Regions from separate parts of the Lentzea sp. CA-135723 genome, predicted to be linked through region 2. Evidence: riboswitches for the same ligand, from Rfam matches in the RefSeq annotation. Region 2 holds a riboswitch; the other holds the start of a gene.
What was found. Region 2 has a riboswitch for cobalamin ahead of ACQEU1_RS01220 (acyl-CoA thioesterase). Riboswitches for the same ligand answer to the same signal wherever they lie in the genome.

Region 1 (9,318 bases), 2.1 Mb from region 2:
CAGTAAGGGCCGCATAGAGGTGCGCGCCCGCGTAGGGGTCCTGCTCCTTGCGTTCGTAGACCTCGTTGAGCAACGGGTCGTACATCGCGTGCATCATCGCCGCGAGCAACGCGCGCGCTCGGGCCGCGACACCTTGCGGTGCGGAGGCGTCGAGGATCGGCGTGACGCTCTCCCACACGTCCTCCGGCGAGCCGGGCGGGTAGAGCTGGTTGAGCGCGAGCAGGCCGTTCTCCAACGCGCCCATGACGAGTCGCACCTCGGCCTCGTCCTCGGGCAACGCGCGCGCGACGGCGTCGGCGTCCCGGTCGTGGTAGGCGATGGCGAGCCTCAGCCCGGCGGCCTGGCTGCGGTTCTTGCTCTCGGGCGCTTCGAACCACCACTGCTGTTGCGCGGTCCTGGGGAACATGTCCGCAGTGTGCGGCATCGATGACGATCTCGCCCAATGGGTTTAGGTAAGCCTAACCAAAGGTGTACGTTGCACGCATGTCGCGCTACTCCGCCTTCGAGAGGTTCACCTTCAAGGCCGCCAGCAAGGCCGCCGAGATGGTGATGGCCCCCGCGAACCGCCGCGAGGTCTTCGACCAGTTCGTCATGACCGTCACGACCGTGACCGAGCTCAGCGAACACATGCGCCGGATCACCTTCCACGCGCCGGAGTTCTCCTCGTTCGCGGTGACCGGCCCCGACGAGTACTTCGGCCTCCTGATGGCGACCGGCCGCGACCTCGTCATGCCGCCCGACGACCGCATCAACGTCCGCACCTCCCTGCGCGCCATGCCCGAGGACACCCGCCCCGACCTGCGCTGGTACACGGTCCGCGCGCACCGGCCGGAGGCAGCCGAGATCGACGTGGACTTCGTGGTGCACGGCGACGCGGGGCCGGGGACGAGGTGGGCCCGCCGCGCGATCGCGGGCGACCAGGCGGGCTTCCGCGCGGGCGGCTCGGCCTACCGCCCACCAGCCGAGGGCGCGGTGCTGCTCGCCGCGGACGAGACGGCGCTGCCCGCGCTCGCCGCGATCCTGGAGGTGGAGACGCGGCCGCTGCACGTGTTCGCCGAGGTGCCGGACGAGTCGTACCGGGTCGACCTCGACGTGGAGTGGGTGTACCGCGGCGACGGCGAGCCGGGATCGGCCGTGCTGAAGGCGATCCAGGACAAGGCTCTGTCCACTGTGGAGTACGCGTGGGCGTGCGGGGAGTCGGCGCTCGCCACCGGGGTGCGGCGGCACCTGGTGAAGGAGCGCGGGGTGGACCGGAAGGCGATCATGTTCAGCGGCTACTGGAAGGTCGGGTCAGCGCGCGTGTGACACGCCGCTGAGCCGCAGCGTCCGTTCCACCACCGGGTCCGTCGGTGCCACGCCGTAGCGGTGTTCGTAGACGGCGACCACGATGCGTTCGAGGTCGTCGGCGGCCGCCGGGGTCTGGTCCACGTAGTCGGCGGCCATCAGCAGCATCGGGTAGCCGGCGCTGCCCTGCGGTGGCAGGTAGCCGTTGACCGGCAGCAGGACGGCGCCCAGGCGGCGGTAGAAGGTGATGCGGCGGTGGCGGATCCGTTCCTCCGCCGCGTCGATGCCGTGCTGGGCCGGGTCTTCGACGTCGTAGACGATGCGGGTGTGGCCCGCGCTCGTCATGGCGGTGCGCAGGTGGGTCCAGAGGTGTTCGCCGAGGCCTTTGCCCTTCTCCCCCACGGTGAAGTAGCGCAGGTAGACCCAGCCGGTGTCGCCGAGGACGCGGAGTACGGCCAGGCCCAGCGGTTTGCGGTCCACCAGGACCAGGGCGGTGTCGGCCAGGAGGTTGTCGAAGGGCGCGCGGAGGTGGGGTTCGAAGCCGTCGAGGTAGATCTGTTCGACGGCGGTCAGGTCGGCCGGGGTCAGGGTCGACGCGGCTACGAGCTCCACCGGAACCGGCCTCCCACCATCGTGCGCAGCACTTGGATCTCGTTGATGCGGTCGGTTGTCGCCGGGTTGCCGGAGAGGACGACGAGGTCTGCCAGCTTGCCGGCGGACAGCGTGCCCTTGAGGTGTTCCTGCTTGCTGGCGTAGGCGGAGCCGGAGGTGAAGGCGCGCAACGCTTCCAGGCCCGTGACGGCTTCGGCCGGGGTGAACGGCGCGCCGGACGACGTGAGCTGGTTGACCATGTCGTGCATGCCCAGCAACGGCGCTCCGCTCACCACCGGGCGGTCGGAGCTGCCGGGGACGACCAGGCCGGCGTCGAGCAGGGAACGCTGGCGGTAGGCCCACGCCGCACGGCCGGGGCCCAGCGCGCGGAGCATGCCGTCGCCGATCTCGTTCACGAAACGGCCCTGCGGCACGGGGATCACGCCCAGCTCGAAGGCGCGCCGCACCTGGTCGGGGCGGGAGACGCCGAAGTGTTCGACGCGGTGGCGGACGTCCGGGCGCGGGTGCGACCGCTGGGCTTCGTCGTAGGCATCGAGGACCAGGTCGATGGCGGCGTCGCCGATGGCGTGGGTGGCGACGCGCCAGCCTGCTCGGTGGGCGGCGATGATCTGCGCTCGCAACGTCTCCGCGTCGCCCTGGAGGTAACCGTGGTTGCCGGGGGTGTCGGCGAAGTCGTGGCACATCGCGGCGGTGTGGCCGATCAGCGAGCCGTCGGAGAAGATCTTGGTCGGGCCGATGCGCAGCCAGTCGTCGCCGAAGCCGGTGCGCAGGCCCAGGTCCAGGCCGAGGCCCAGTTCGGTGATCTCGTGCAACGCGTCCGCGGCGACCATGAGCTCGACCCGGACGTGCAGCCTGCCCTGTTCGCGGGCACGGTGGTAGGCCTCCAGCTCGACCGGGGACTTGCCGATCCAGCCGCCGCCGATGCCCGCCTCGACGCAGCTCGTCACGCCCTCGCTCAGGTACACGCGGCCCGCCCGGTCGATCGCGTCCACCAGCGTGTCGACGGGGTACGGCAGGACCAGCGGGTTCACCAGCTGCTGGGCCTGCTCCTGCAGCAGGCCGGTCTCGGTGTCCACCACTCCGCCGGTGACCTCGACGGTCTGGCCGGCGATGCCCAGTGCTGCCAGGACGGGCGTGTTGACCACGCACATGTGGCCGGACGTGTGCTTGATCCACACCTTGCGGCCGCGGGCCACGCGGTCCAGGCCTTCGCGGGTGGGGTGGCCGCCGCACTTGTTCTGGTCGTAGCCGAAGCCGACGACCCACTCGCCGTCCGGCGCGGCCTCCACCGCCGCGTACAAAGCGTCCAGGCTCGTCACCCGGCAGTCCACTTCGGACAGTGTGAGGCCGAACCACGCCATGTGGTTGTGCGCGTCGTGGAAGCCCGGCGTGACGACGGCGCCGCCGAGGTCGACCACCTCGCGGGCCGGGACCTCCTCCAGAGCCACGATCCGGTCACCCAGGACGGCGAGCGCGGACGCCGGGCCGTCGAGCGTCACGAACTCGGCGTTCGTGAGCAGCAGGTCTGCCTTGATCATGAGAGCCCTTCGAAGGCCATGCGGTACCAGTCGCTCCACGCCGCGGGACGGCCGTCGGCGCCCACCTTGACGATCACGCGGTAGCCGGAGGCGTAGCGACCGCAGCGGAAGCCGTAGCGGGCGCTGGTGGTGCCGATGCGGTCCGCGGTGATCTCCACCGGTAACACGCCGGGGGCGGTGAAGGCCGCGTTGAACTCGATGTGCAGCTCCTTCACCACGTAGTTCAGGTCGGGGTCGCGGTCGGCGTAGGTGGACCAGCCGAAGCCCATCGACTCGAACAACGCCGACTGGGCGCGTTCGACGTGCAGGGCGAAGCGCGAGTTGTGCAGTGTGCCGTTGAGATCCAGCTCGTCGAAGTAGACAGGGCTCTCGAAGTGGAAGCTCACCGCAGCTGCTCCTTGGCGACGCGTTCGGAAGGGGTGCGCGGTAGATCCTCGCGGAACTCCCAGTACCGCGGAACCTTGAACGACGCCAGCCTTTCCGCGCAGAACTCGGCGAGCTCCTGACCAGTGACCTCCCCGACCACGAACGCCTTCACCTCCTCACCGCGGATGTCGTCCGGCACGCCGACCACGGCCGCGAGACGCACGGAGGGGTGCGCCATCAGGACTTCCTCGACCTCGTGCGCCGCCACGTTCTCGCCGCTGCGCCGGATCATGTCCTTGCTGCGGCCCAGGTGGTAGACGCGGCCGTCCTCCATCCTGGCGAGGTCGCCGGTGCGGAACCAGCCGTCGACGAACGGCGAGGGCAGGCCTAGGTAGCCGTCCATCATCCCGGGGCCGCGCAACCACAGCTCGCCGTCGACGATCTTGGCCTCGCGGTGCGGGGCGGGCAGGCCGAGACAGCCGGTGCCGACGAACCTGTCGTGGTCGTCAGCGGTGATCCGCAGGTCCGCGCCGGTCTCGGTCATGCCGAACGCCTCGAACCAGCCGACACCCCACCGTTGCTCCAGCTCGGCGTGCAACGCGGGCGGGATCGCCGACGCCTCGATGACCCGCACGGAATGCTCGCGGTCCAACGGATCCGGCGGCATGCGCAGCAGCAACGCCGGCATCGCGCCGAGGCAGTAGAAGTAGGTCACGCCGTGCTCGCGCACCTTCGCCCAGAACGACGACGGGTGAAAGCCGTCCAGCACCACGAGACGCGCGCCGGCGAGCAACGCGGCGACGACGTTCCACTGCGGGTCGACGTAGTGGAACGGTTGCGCGGTCAGCATCACGTCGTCGGACGAGAGGTTCGGGAAGTAGTCGACCAGGCTGCCGGCGAGCGTCAGCCAGTAGGAGTGCGACAGCACGCACGCCTTCGGTTTCCCGCTGGTGCCCGAGGTGAACTGGAGGCTGACCGGCGCGGACACCGGCCCCTGCACGAAACCCTCGACGGGGTCCAGCGCCTCGACGTAGTGCACGACCTGCGTGGCGAGCAACGGCCGGAACTCCTCGGTGCTCACCACCGCGGCCACCTCGGCGGTCCGCAGCACGTGCCCGGCGTCGGCCGACCGGTACTTGACGTTCAGCGGCACGGCCGTCGCCCCGAGCTTGACCAGCGCGAACCAGACCAGCGGGAACTCCGGCACGTTGCGGAGCACGATCGCGACCCGGTCCCCAGCTCGGATCCCCCTGTCCCGCAACGCCTGCGCGTACCCGTTAGACAGCGCGTCGATCTCCGCGAACGTGAACGAGCTTCCCGGGTCGAACGTCCACGCGATCTTGTCCGGCCACCTGACCGCGGCCGTGCGCAGCGCCGAGATGAGGTCAGCCACGGCCGAACTCCTCGCGCGGCGCCTCGTTCTCCCCGGACAGGCTGGTCAGGATCGCGTGATCGACCTCGGTCGCGAGGGCGGCCTCCATCGACGCGTCCGCACCGAGATCCAGCACGCGCTTGGCCAGTGACACCGCGATCGGCGGACGCGAAGCCAGTTCGGCGGCCAGTTCCAGCGCCGTCTTCTCGTGGTCGGACGTGACCCGGTTGACCAGCCCCAGCTCGTGCGCACGCGCGGCCGAAACCCGTTCCCCCAGCAGCAAGAGCTCCTTGGCGCGCGGCAACCCGACCATCCGCGGCAGCAACGCCGAGATCCCGCCGGTCACGCTCAACCCCACGCTGACCTCGGGAAACCCGAACTGGGCGTCCTCGTGCGCCACCACCAGGTCGCACCCCAGCGCGAACTCGCAGCCAGCCCCGAGCGCGTACCCGTGCACCGCCGCGATCACGACGCCGGGGAAGTCCCGCACGGCCCGCGTCACGTCCTGGATGCGTTCCAGCCGGGCCCGCGTCTGCGGCACGGTCTCGGCCGGCACCGGCTCCTTGAGGTCGTGCCCGGCGCAGAACGCCCGCCCGCGCCCGGCCAGCACGACGACCCGAGCCTCCGCACGGGCCCGCGCGAACGCCGCCAGCAGGTCGTCCACCAGTGCCGGGACCACGGCGTTCAGCCGATCCGGACGGTTCAGGCGCACCACGGCCACACCCTCGTGGCACGCGTAGTCGACGGTCATCGCTCCCCTTCGATCGATCGATCGGGCCTCACGCTAGAGTCGTGCCGAACAGCCGGTCAAGAGGAGGCAGCCGATGACGACGGAGGAACGGGTCCGCGAGGCCGCCGTGCGGTTGTTCGCCGAACGCGGCTTCCACGGCACCGGCATCCGCGACCTCGCCCAGGCCGCCGGGCTCTCGTCCGCGACGCTCTACCACTACATGGGCACCAAGGAAGACCTGCTGGTCAGCATCATGCGCACCAGCCTCACCGACCTGATCACCCAGGCCGAAGCGATCGCCGAGGGTGAGCCCGACGAGACGACCCGGATCGTCTCGCTGGTCGAGATGCACGTCCGCGCGCACGCCGAGAAGCCGCGCGAGACCGCGGTCGTGGACGGCGAGATGCGGGCGCTCACGGGCGAACGGCGTGCGGAGATCGTGGCGTTGCGCGACCGCTACGAGCAGGTGTGGCAGGACGCGATCGCCGACGGCGTCAAGGCCGGACGGCTGAAGGTCACCGAACCGAGCGTCGCGCGGCTCGCGTTGCTGGAGATGTGCAGCGGGGTGTCGCGGTGGTACTCGCCGGACGGCCCGCTGGGGTTGAGGGATCTCACCATCCAGTACGGCTCCATGGCACTGGGCATGCTGGGCGCGGCCCGCTAGTGTCGATCTCGCCAGCGGTTCACCCGGGCTCGTCCCGGGTGGAGCAAAAGGGAACCCGGTGCGAGTCCGGGACTGCCCCGCAGCGGTGAGTGGGAACGAAAGCCGTCAACACAGCACTGGGTCTCACGACCTGGGAAGCGACGGCCGGTAGGAACGTGCGTCAAGCCCACGAGTCCGAAGACCTGCCGCAGGTGCGCGCGCCACCCGGTGCGCGCTGCTCCGGAGCCTCTCGGGCGGGCTGACGGGCAGGCTTCGTGCTGCCTCGCGTCGAGCGACTCCGGTGCTTCCGCACGCTCGCGAGGAGAGAGCCTGTGACCATCGGCAGCACCGTGTTCGGCTACCCACGGATCGGCCCGAAGCGCGAGCTCAAGCGCGCCGTCGAGCAGTACTGGTCCGGCAAGATCGACGAAGCCGCACTGGAACAGACCGCACGAGAACTGCGCGCCCGGACGTGGGCCGAACTGTCCGAACTGGACTCGATCCCGTCGAACACGTTCTCGTTCTACGACCAGGTACTCGACACCACCCAGCTGTTCGGCGCCGTCCCCCAGCGGTTCCGCGACCTCGGACTGTCCGAACTGGACACCTACTTCGCGGCGGCCCGCGGCCGGGACGGCGCTGCGGCACTCGAACTGACCAAGTGGTTCGACACCAACTACCACTACCTGGTGCCGGAACTGGGCCCGGACACCGAGTTCCGGCTGGCCGGTGACAAGCCGATCGCCGAGTACCGCGAGGCCCTCGGCCTCGGCGTCCCGACCAGGCCGGTGCTGCTCGGCCCGGTCACCTACCTGCTGCTGGCCAAGAGCACGGTCCCCGGCTTCGAGCCGATCGCGTTGCTCGACGGCCTGGTGGAGGCCTACGTCGAGCTGCTCGGCAGGTTGCGCGTCGAGGGCGTCGAGTGGGTGCAGATCGACGAACCGGCGTTCGCCGCGGACCGCTCCCCCGCCGAGCTCGACGCGCTGCGCCGCGCCTACCGGACGTTGGGTGGCCTGCCGGGACGGCCGAAGCTGCTGGTCACCGGCTACTACGGCGACCTCGGCGAGGCGTTCGGGATCCTGGCGGAGTCGCAGGTCGAGGCGATCGGCGTCGACCTCGTCAGCGCGCCGGACGCGTCGGTCACCGTCCCGGCGATGCGCGACAAGATCCTCGTCGCCGGCCTGGTCGACGGCCGCAACGTCTGGCGCGCCGACCTGCACGCCGCGCTGGCGAAAGCCGCGTCACTGCTGGGTTCCGCGCGCGAGGTCGTCGTCTCGTCGTCCTCCACGCTGCTGCACGTGCCGTACGACTTGGAGGCGGAGACGCTCGACCCGGACGTGCGGGCACGGCTGGCGTTCGCGCGGCAGAAGGTCCGCGAGATCGTGCTGCTGGGCCAGGCCCTGCGCACCGGCGCCGACGGCGCCTGGGCCGACGAGGCCAGGCGCGACCTCCCGCAGCCGCGCCGCGACGACGACGTCCGGGCGCGCGTCGAGTCGCTCAAGCCAGAACACCGCAGCCGCGCGCCGTACCCGGAACGTGCCGCGGCCCAGCAGGAACGGCTCGGCCTGCCGCCGCTCGCGACCACGACGATCGGCTCGTTCCCGCAGACCGGCGACATCCGCAGGGCGCGTGCCGCGGTCCGCAGGGCCGAGATCACCGAGGACGAGTACGGGCAGCGGATGCGGGACGAGATCGCCCGCGTGATCGACCTGCAGGAGGACATCGGCCTGGACGTGCTGGTGCACGGCGAACCCGAGCGCAACGACATGGTCCAGTACTTCGCCGAGCACCTGGAAGGCTTTACCGGCACGGAGTTCGGCTGGGTCCAGTCGTACGGCTCGCGGTGCGTGCGGCCGCCGATCATCCACGGCGACGTCTCCCGCCCGGAGCCGATGACCGTCGCGTGGAGCACCTACGCGCAGTCGCTGACGGCCAAGCCGGTCAAGGGCATGCTGACCGGTCCGGTCACGATCCTCGCGTGGTCGTTCGTGCGCGACGACCAGCCGCTCGCCGACACCGCGGCCCAGGTCGCGCTGGCGTTGCGGGACGAGATCCGCGACCTGGAGGCGGCCGGCATCCGGATCATCCAGGTCGACGAACCGGCGTTGCGCGAGCTGCTTCCGTTGCGGCACAAGGACCAGGCGGCGTACCTGGAGTGGTCGGTCGGCGCGTTCCGGCTCGCCACCGCGGGTGCCGCGACGGGCACGCAGGTCCACACGCACCTCTGCTACTCGGAGTTCGGCGAGGTGATCGGCGCGATCTCCGACCTCGACGCCGACGTCACGACGATCGAGGCGGCCCGGTCCAAGATGGAGATCCTGGAGGGCCTGGACTTCCCGCGCGGCATCGGTCCCGGCGTCTACGACATCCACTCGCCGCTGGTGCCGGCCGAGGACGACGTCGTCGCGCTGATCACCGAGGCGGTCCGGGCCGTGCCAGGTGAACGTTTGTGGATCAACCCCGACTGCGGCCTGAAGACGCGTGGTTACGCCGAAGTGGAGCCCGCGTTGCGGAACCTGGTCGCCGCGGCCAACCGGGTGCGCGCCGACCTGCGGTAACGCTCTGAGCAGCCCTGGGACGTGATCGATTCCGTTCCAGGGCTGTGAATTTCCCGGTACGGCAAAGATTTGGCGAAGTACCTAGACGTGAAGGTGGTTCATATACCACCGTCTGCCTCGCAAGCCTCTCACGCTCCCCCTGCATCCCCGGAGGCCTCTGTTGAGGAACAAGCTCCTGTCCGCGCTCGCCGGTGCCCTGCTGCTCACCGCACTGG
Region 2 (9,318 bases):
TTGGTGACCGCGTCGGGCGCGTCGAGGGCCAGCCGGTGCGCCACCCGGCCGCCGCGGTCGTGGCCCGCCACCCCGAACCGGTCGAAGCCCAGCTCGGTCATCACCGCCAGCTGGTCGGCGGCCATCGCGCGCTTCGAGTACTCGGCGTCGTCCGGACCTGGCACGGGCTTGTCGCTGTCGCCGTACCCGCGCAGGTCGGTGACCACCACGGTGAAGTCCTCGGCCAGTTCCGGCGCGACCCGGTGCCAGATGACGTGCGTCTGCGGATAGCCGTGCAGGAGCAGCAACGGCGGCCCGTCCCCGGCGATCCCGACTCGGATGTCGACGCCATCCGAGTTGACGGTCCTGCGCTCGAACGGCAGCGGCACGCTCATGACACGCTGTCCAGCACGGCCTGGGTGAACTCGCCGGTCGAGGCGGTGCCGCCCAGGTCAGGCGTGCGGACGGGCGTCCGCGCCAGCACGTCGGCCATCGCGCGCTCGACGGACGCGGCCGCTTCGGCGTGCCCGAGGTGGTCGAGCATCAGCGCCGCGGTCCAGATCGCGCCCAGCGGGTTCGCGACGCCCTTGCCCGCGATGTCGGGCGCGGAGCCGTGCACCGGTTCGAACATCGACGGGAAGTCGCGCTCGGGGTTGATGTTCGCGGACGGCGCGATGCCGATGCTGCCCGCGACGGCCGCGGTGAGGTCGCTGAGCACGTCCCCGAAGAGGTTCGACCCGACGATCACGTCGAACCGCGCGGGATCGAGCACCACCTTGGCGCACAGGGCGTCGATGTGCTCGGACGTCCAGCCGACGTCCGGAAAGGACAGTGCGGTCTCGGCGACCACCTCGTCCCAGAACGGCATGGTGTGCACGATGCCGTTGGACTTGGTCGCCGACGTCACGTGCCCGCGCCGCTGTCCCGCCAGCCGGAACGCGTACGAGGCGATCCGTTCCACACCAGCCCGCGTGAAGACCGACTCCTGGACGGCCATCTCCTCCGGGAACCCGCGCCCGAACCGGCCACCGACCTCGCTGTACTCGCCCTCGACGTTCTCCCGCACCACGACCAGGTCCATCGCGGCGGCCCCGCGCACCGGGCTCTCCACGCCCGCGAACACCTTGACCGGCCGCAGGTTCACGTACTGCCGGAAGCCGCGCCGGATCGGGATCAGCAGCCCCCACAACGAGACGTGGTCCGGCACCGACGGATCGCCGACCGCGCCGAGCAGCACCGCGTCGTGGTGCCGGATCCGCTCCAGCCCGTCGGCGGGCATCATCGCGCCCTCCGCGACGTACCGGGCGCACGACCAGTCGAACTCGTCGTAGACGAACGTGATGCCGTGCCGCCGCCCGGCCGCGTCGAGCACCCGGCAGGCCGCGGGCGTCACCTCCTGGCCGATGCCGTCTCCCGGGACGAGCGCGATGCGGTGAGTGACCATGATTCCGATGACATCACCATCCGGACGCCCACGTCCAAGACGCGCGTCCACCCAGCGTTAGAGGTTCAGGCTATGAGCGACGTCGAGGAACGCGCTCGCGGCCGGGCTGAGGTCGCCGGGGCCCGCGACCAGCGCGAGGTGCAGGTACCGGGCGGGTTCGAGGGCCAGCACGAGCGCGCCGGCCTGCCGGGCGAGCGGCGCCCACGACTCGGCCAGCACCGCCATCCCGACGCCGCCGAGCACGAGCGGCAGGATCGCCTCGCGGTGCTCGGTCTCCACCACCGGCGTGATGTCGGCCCGAGCGCTGATCTCGTCCACGACCCGCCGCATGCCGGTGCCGGGCTGGCCCACGATCAACCGTTGCCCTGCCAGGTCCTCGTGCCGCACCACCGCGTCCGGCGCGAACGGCCCGCCGTGCGGGCAGACCAGCACGAACCGCTGCGTGCCCAGCGGCGTCACGCGCACCCGCGAGTCGCACACCGGTTCACTCGCGCCGAGCAGCCCGAGCTCCGTCCGTCCACTTCGGACCTCGTCGACGACGTCCTCGGCCGTGAACGCCGACCGCACCGCGATCGACAGCCCGGGGTGCTTCTCCGTGACGGCCTTGATGATCCGCGCCAGCGGCTCGACCGACTGCGACGGCATCGCGGCGATCTCGACCCGCCCGACCCGCAGGTCCGCGACCTCCGCGACGCTCGCTCGCGCCGTGGCGAGCACGCGCACCACCTGCCGGGCCGGTCCGATGAGCGCCTCGCCCGCGTCCGTCAGCACCAGCCGGCGACCCGCCCGCCGGAAGAGGTCGATGCCGAGGTCGCGTTCGAGCGCCCGGATCGCCTGGGACAGCGAGGGTTGCGCGACGTGCAGGGCGGCCGCGGCCTTGTTCACGCTGCCGAGGTCCACGACGGCGAGGAAGTAGCGCAGGTGCCGGACGTCCATCCCCGCAGGCTAATCCGCGAAGGCGTCGGCCTGCGACCGGTAGAGCCGGGCGTACTGGCCGCCCCGCGCCAGAAGTTCCTGGTGCGACCCGAGTTCTGCGACGCCGCCGCCTGCCGGCACCACGATCAGGTCGGCGGACCTGACGGCCGAGAAGCGGTGCGTGACCAGGACCGTGATCATGCCATGCGCGCCGTCGGTGGCCCTGGTCATGCTGCCGAACAGAGCGTCCTCGGTGAACGCGTCGAGCGAGGCGGTCGGTTCGTCGAAGAACCGCACCAGCGGGGTGGTGCGCGCCAGGCCGCGGGCGAGCGCGAGCCGCTGCCACTGGCCGGTGGAGAGGTCGGTGCCGCCCCAGGCCGTGCCGAGCTGGGCGTCCTGGGCGAGCACCCCCGCGCCCGCCCTGGTGATGGCGGAGCGGACGTGCGCGGGGTCGTCGAGGTGCGGCAGGTCACCGACGCCGACCGCGTGCTGGACGGTGAGCTCGAAGCGGGCGAAGTCCTGGAACGCCGCCGCGAGCCGCTCCCGCCACGCGTGGACGTCCAGGTCGGCGTCCCGGATCGGCGCGGTGATCGCCCGCTACCAGTCCGAGGTCGACATCGGCCTGCAACTCGTCCTGCGAGCCGTCCTCGCGGGCCACCGGGGCGACCGGACAACGTTGACGGAAGCCTGGTCCGTGCTCTCCGAACCGGGCGGCGAACAGCACACGGCCCGCCTGCACGGCCTGGCCGCGACGTTCTGCTCACTGCTGGAGGAGGACAGACCGAGGGCCCGCGCCGACCTGGCGGCGGCGTTGGAGGCCGAACGCGCCACCCCGACCACCTACCACCTGACCGGCCGGCTGGGCCTCTCGCTGCTGCTGCGCGCCGTCGACGGCGACCTGACCAGAGCCGAGTACGACACCGCGGTCGCCGACCCGGCGGCGGGCCTGCGCTGGGACCACCACTTCGCCCTGCTCGCCTCCGCCGTCCTGGCCGGCGCGGCGGGAGAGCACGACGTCGCCGTCCAGGTCGCCGAGAGCGCCGAGGTGGGCCTGCTCTACCCGATGGCCCGCCACCTGGGCCTGAGGCTCGTCAGCGAGGCGGCGGCCCGCGACGGCTGGGGCGACCCCGAGGCGTGGCTGCGCGCCGCCGAACACCACTTCCACGACGCGGGCGTCCCGGCCGTCGCCGGCGCGTGCCGGGCCCAGCTGCGCCTGATGGGCGTCCGCCTCACGCAACGCAGGTCCGGCGTCGACGAGGTGCCCGACGAGCTGCGGCTCGCGGGCGTGACCGTGCGGGAGTACGAGGTGCTGCGGCTGCTCGGCGCGCGGCTCGCGAACAACGAGATCGCGGCGCAGCTGCACCTCTCCCGCCGCACGGTGGAGAAGCACATGTCGAGCCTGCTGACCAAAACGGGCCTGACCAACCGGCTCGCTCTGGGCAAGCTCGCGACCGAGCACACCGACCAGTGCCGCGCTAGAGAACGTCCATCCGGAGGAACTCCTTGATGCGCAGCGACTTCGGCGGGCGCTTCACGTCAGGCGCCAGTGCCTCGAACGCCTCCGCCTCCGTCACCACGCGCGGGGCCGTCACCTCGACGTCCTCGCCGCCCACGGTCAGCTTCGCGTGGCCCGCCGCCATCACGTTGCGCACCCAGTCCGACTTCGACCCGTACACCAGCACCACGAGGTAGCCGCCGTCGACCGGGTGCGCCTCCATCGGGGTGCGGTAGAGCATTCCGGAGCTGCGGCCCACGTGGGTGAGCACCGCCCACTTACCGCTCCTGAGCGCGTGCGGGTTGAACACGCGCTTGTTGACGTGGCCCCACCACCTGGGCATAGGCATGTCTGACTCCTCTCCTGCACCAAGACGCCGTGGGCGGGCGATCTGTTGAAGTAGCGTGCGCACGTGGAGATCACCGACGACCGCGCCTTCCCCGCCGCGCTGGCCGCTCTCAGCGGCATCGACTTCCCGTGGGAGTACGACGAGAAGGCCGACGAGCCCTCGCCGGGCAACATGGACTACGAGCCGTACCAGGAGTTCGACTCGGCCGAGGAGACCACCGACTGGATCCGTTCGTGGACCGGCAACAAGGAGCTGGACGGGGACGCGTTCCGGACCTTCGGGCAGGACGGGACGGGCGGTCTGGCCGTGCTGTGGCTGGTGCGGGAGGGGCCGTTGACGGCGCAGCCCGTGGTGTTCTTCGGGTCCGAGGGCGAGGTCGGGCCGGTCGCGACGAGCCTGGGCGAGTTCCTGTGGCTGCTCGCGGGCGGCGTGGGGCCGCAGGAGGCCGTCGAGTTCGGGTCCGACAGCGGGGTGGAGAACGCCGAACTGCGTGCCGTGGCGGAGAAGTACTCCGGGCTCGCGCCGCGCACGCCCGCCGAGGTGCTGGCGGCGGCACGGGCCGAGTTCCCCGACTTCGCCGAGCTGGTCGCGTCCTGGTGCCGTTAGAACGCTGACGGGGAACCGGAACCAGGACCGGTTCCCCGTTGGTCTATACCACTTGGTCGACCGAGGTTACGCTCCGGTCAACCCTGTTGTGCCGCAAGGTAAACAGGACCTCGTCCCCCGGAGGTCTGCCCTGTGAGAAAGCTCCTCGCGGCCGCACTTCTGCTCAGTGCCGCCGTCATCCCCACCGGTACGGCCGCCGCGGCCGACCCGATCTACAAGGATCCGGCGCAGCCGATCCCGGCGCGCGTGGCCGACCTGCTGGGCCGCATGTCGCTCGACGAGAAGGTCGGGCAGATGACGCAGGCCGAGCGGAACGCGGTCAGCAACGCCGATCTGACGAACTTCCGGCTAGGGTCGCTGCTGTCCGGTGGCGGTTCCGCGCCGTCGCCGAACAACGCCACGTCGTGGGCGAACATGTACGACAACTTCCAGCGCGCGGCGATCGCCACCCCGCTGGGCATTCCGATGATCTACGGCGTGGACGCCGTGCACGGGCACAACAACGTCGTCGGCGCCACGATCTTCCCGCACAACATCGGCCTGGGAGCGACCCGTGATCCCGGGCTGGTGCAGCGGATCGGCCGCGCGACCGCCGAGGAGGTGTCGGGCACTGGCATCGACTGGGACTTCGCGCCGTGCCTGTGCGTCGCGCGCAACGACCGGTGGGGCCGCACCTACGAGTCGTTCGGTGAGACGCCGCAGGACGCCACCGCGATGACGACGATGATCACCGGCCTGCAGGGTTCGAAGCTGTCCGACCCCGGTTCGGTGCTTGCGACGGCCAAGCACTACATCGGCGACGGCGGCACGACCAACGGCACCGACCAGGGCAACACGCAGGTCAGCGAGGCGGAGCTGCGCGCGACGCACCTGCCGCCGTTCCGCGACGCCATCGCCAAGGGCGTCGGCTCGGTCATGATCACCTACAGCAGCTGGAACGGCACGAAGCTGCACGGCCACAAGTACCTGATCACCGACGTGCTGAAGAACGAGCTCGGCTTCAGCGGCCTCGTCGTGTCGGACTGGAACGCCATCGACCAGATCGACGGCCAGCCCGGCTTCACCGCGGCCGAGGTGCGCGACTCGATCAACGCCGGCCTCGACATGATCATGGTGCCGACCGAGTGGCGGCAGTTCATCACCTACCTCAAGCAGGAGGTGCAGGCGGGCCGCGTGCCGATGTCGCGCATCGACGACGCCAACCGCCGCATCCTCACCAAGAAGTTCGAGCTCGGCCTGTTCGAGAAGCCGCTGACCGACCGCACCTACACGCCGACCGTCGGCAACGCCGCGCACCGCGCGCTGGCCCGTGAGGCCGTGCGCAAGTCGCAGGTGCTGCTGAAGAACCAGAACGGCGTGCTGCCGCTGTCCAAGACGGCGTCGAAGATCTTCGTGGCGGGCAAGAGCGCGGACAACATCGGCTACCAGAGCGGCGGCTGGACGATCTCGTGGCAGGGCGGCAGCGGCGCGGTGACGCCGGGAACCACTGTGCTGCAAGGCATCCGCAGTGCCGTGTCGACGTCCACCACGGTGACGTACAACCGCAACGGCACGGGCATCGACGGCACGTACAACGCCGCGATCGCCGTCATCGGTGAGACCCCGTACACCGAGGGCGCTGGCGACCGGCCCGGCAGCCTCGGCCTCGACGCCGAGGACATCGCGACGCTGAACACGTTGCGCGCCACCGGTGTCCCGGTCGTCGTGGTGCTCGTGTCCGGACGCCCGCTGGACATCGCGGCGCAGCTGCCGCAGTGGAGCGCGTTGGTGGCCGCCTGGCTGCCCGGCACCGAGGGCAACGGCGTCGCGGACGTGCTCTTCGGCGACTACAAGCCGATCGGCACGCTGCCGTTCACGTGGATGCAGAGCGCCTCGCAGCAGCCGATCAACGTCGGCGACGGCAAGGCACCGCTGTTCCCGTACGGCTTCGGCACGCAGTTCCCGGCCACGCAGAACGCCTACAACATCATCGGCGCCTCGTACTACGACGAGCAGCGCGGCACGCAGGTCGAGCGGTGCACCGACTCGGGCTGCGGCCAGAACGTCGGCTACCTGACGCCGGGCGACTACGTGGCCTACGCGGACGTCGACTTCGGCGCCACGCCGCCGACCTCGGTGACCACGCGCCTCGCATCGGGCTCCACGGCGAACGGCACGTTGCAGTTCCGCCTCGACAGCCCGACCGGCCCGGTGGTCGCGACGGTGTCCGCGGCGAGCACCGGCGGCTGGCAGACGTGGACGAGCCGCACGGCCGCCGCGTCGGGCGCGACCGGCGTGCACCGGCTGTACCTGGTGGCGACCGGCGGCACGGGCGGTGACCTGGCGAACGTGAACTGGTTCCAGTTCGCACGCTAGTGACCTGCGAAAACGGGGGTCCCGGCCATGTGCCGGGACCCCCGTTCGCGTGCTCGGGCTAGGCTCGTCGGGCTGACGGTTCGTTCCCCGCGACGGGGAGCGAGGCAAGAGGGAACCCGGTGCGAGTCCGGGACTGCCCCGCAGCGGTGAGTGGGAACGAAAGCTGCCATGGAGCACTGGGCGAGAGCCTGGGAAGCGGCGGCCGGTAGGTGCGAGCGGTGTGCCCACGAGTCCGAAGACCTGCCGCCGGCGTTCCATCCGCACGCTCGCGAGGAGAGAGCCTGTGATTCACCCAGTGCTGCCCGGAAGATCACCCGCCGAGTCGCGGCTGACGCTGTCGCAGATCATGGACAACAACGACACCAACCTGATGGGCACGGTCCACGGCGGTGTGCTGATGAAGCTGGCCGACTCCCTCGCGGGAGTGGTGTCGGCACGGCACTCCGAGGGCGCCGCGGTCACCGTGGCGATCGACGAGATGACGTTCCGCGTACCTGTGCGCGTCGGTGACGTGCTGCACCTGCACGCGCAGATCAACTGGGCGGGCGCGACCTCGATGGAGATCGGGGTCAGGGCGCTCGCCGACCGCTGGGACAGCACGGTGCCCGCCGTGCACGTGGCGTCGGCCTACATCGTGCTGGTCGCGGTCGACGAGCTCGGAGCGCCGAGGGCCGTGCCGCCGGTCGTGCCGGTGACGGACGAGGACCGCAGGCGCTTCGGCGAGGCGGAGATCCGGCGGGCCCACCGCCTCGCGAGGCGGGCGGCGATCGAGGACTCGCGCGCACTCACGGCCTGATGCGGAGGGCGGACGAGGCCGTGGTCTCGTCCGCCCTCCCTTCAGCCTGCCGAGCCGATCGCCTCGTCCAAGATCACCAGCCCCTCCCCCAGCTCCTCCTCCGACGCCGTGAGCGGCGGCGCGATCCGGAACACCCCGCCCATCCCGGGGATCTGCACGATGTTCATGTGCAGCCCCAGCTCCAGGCACCTCTGCGTGATCGGGGCGCTCAGCGACTCGTCCGCGATCTCCAGCCCCACCAGCAACCCGCGCCCGCGCACGTCCGACACCAGCGTGTGCCGCGCGGCGATGTCGTCCAGGCCGGACCGCAGGAACGCCCCGAGCTTCGCGGCCCGTTCGTCCAGCCGCTCTTCCTCCAGCACGTCCAGCACGGTGTTGCCGACGGCCGCGACCAGCGGGTCCGACACGTGCGTGGTGAAGAACAGGTAGCCCCGGTCGTGCGCGGAAGCCTCGATCTCTGCGGACGTGATCACGGCGGCCAGCGGCAGGCCGGCGCCCAGGGTCTTCGACAGCGTCAGGATGTCCGGCACCACGCCGTCGCGTTCGAACGCGTACCAGGTGCCGGTGCGGCACAGACCGGTCTGCGCCTCGTCGAAGATCAGCAGCATGCCGCGCTCCCGGCACTTGGCCTGCAACGCGGCGAAGTAGCCGAGCGGCGGTTCGAGGATGCCGCCCGACGACAGGATCGGTTCGACGATGCACGCGGCCAGCGAGCCGACCGACTGGGCGTCGATCAGGTCGAACGCCAGGTCGAGCTGCGCCTGCCAGTCGCCGGACGGCGCGGGGATGGCGAAGTTGCCGGGGGTGGCGGGGCCGTAGCCCTTGCGGCCGGCGGAGTACGTCGCGGCGGCCGCGGCGGCGGTCATGCCGTGCCACGAGCGGGCGAAGGCGACCACCTCGTGCTTGCCGGTGACGAGCTTGGCCATGCGCAGCGCGGCCTCGTTGGACTCGGCGCCGGTGGTCAGCAGCTGCACCTTGGAGAGCGACGGGGGCAGCGTGCCGGCGAGGCGGCGGGCGAGGTCCACGACCGGGCGGCTGAGCATGCCGCTGAACAGGTGGTCGAGGTTCGCGATCTGGCGTTGGACGGTCTCCACGATGCGCGGGTGCGAGTGGCCGAGGATCGCGCTCATCTGGCCCGACGTGAAGTCGAGAATGCGGCGGCCGTCCTCGGTGAACAGGTGGCTTCCCGACGCGCTGTCGATGATCTCGCGCGTGAACGTTCCGCCGTAGCGGACGAGGTGGCGGTCGACGTCGTCCCAGAAGGTGTCCATGGCCCAAAACGCTAGGAGCAACCGAGCAACAGGTCCATCTCACAATCCCACGCTCGCTGTTCGGAAATACTGCACAGCATGACGCTCAACCCGTGGCGCCTGCGCCTG

Region 1: another riboswitch for cobalamin. It lies ahead of metE (5-methyltetrahydropteroyltriglutamate--homocysteine S-methyltransferase); the one in region 2 lies ahead of ACQEU1_RS01220 (acyl-CoA thioesterase).

Annotation. Positions count from the first base shown of each region.
Region 1 covers NZ_JBNJMK010000001.1:2,442,437-2,451,754, forward strand. Annotated here, with positions in the region: gene ACQEU1_RS10080 (hypothetical protein) at 1-406, opposite strand, end outside; gene ACQEU1_RS10085 (siderophore-interacting protein) at 484-1,305, shown strand; gene ACQEU1_RS10090 (hypothetical protein) at 1,291-1,896, opposite strand; gene ACQEU1_RS10095 (amidohydrolase) at 1,884-3,434, opposite strand; gene ACQEU1_RS10100 (acyl-CoA thioesterase) at 3,431-3,820, opposite strand; gene ACQEU1_RS10105 (AMP-binding protein) at 3,817-5,193, opposite strand; gene ACQEU1_RS10110 (enoyl-CoA hydratase/isomerase family protein) at 5,186-5,923, opposite strand; gene ACQEU1_RS10115 (TetR/AcrR family transcriptional regulator) at 5,997-6,566, shown strand; cobalamin riboswitch at 6,565-6,770, shown strand; gene metE (5-methyltetrahydropteroyltriglutamate--homocysteine S-methyltransferase) at 6,878-9,103, shown strand; gene ACQEU1_RS10125 (NPP1 family protein) at 9,264-9,318, shown strand, end outside.
Region 2 covers NZ_JBNJMK010000001.1:301,052-310,369, reverse strand. Annotated here, with positions in the region: gene ACQEU1_RS01265 (alpha/beta fold hydrolase) at 1-374, opposite strand, end outside; gene ACQEU1_RS01260 (tartrate dehydrogenase) at 371-1,423, opposite strand; gene ACQEU1_RS01255 (LysR family transcriptional regulator) at 1,481-2,359, opposite strand; gene ACQEU1_RS01250 (ATP-binding cassette domain-containing protein) at 2,369-2,902, opposite strand; gene ACQEU1_RS01245 (response regulator transcription factor) at 2,835-3,845, shown strand; gene ACQEU1_RS01240 (nitroreductase family deazaflavin-dependent oxidoreductase) at 3,814-4,182, opposite strand; gene ACQEU1_RS01235 (SMI1/KNR4 family protein) at 4,246-4,788, shown strand; partial or broken gene ACQEU1_RS01230 (glycoside hydrolase family 3 protein) at 4,921-6,729, shown strand; gene ACQEU1_RS01225 (carbohydrate-binding protein) at 6,754-7,143, shown strand; cobalamin riboswitch at 7,203-7,405, shown strand; gene ACQEU1_RS01220 (acyl-CoA thioesterase) at 7,427-7,939, shown strand; gene ACQEU1_RS01215 (aspartate aminotransferase family protein) at 7,981-9,210, opposite strand; gene ACQEU1_RS01210 (LysR family transcriptional regulator) at 9,289-9,318, shown strand, end outside.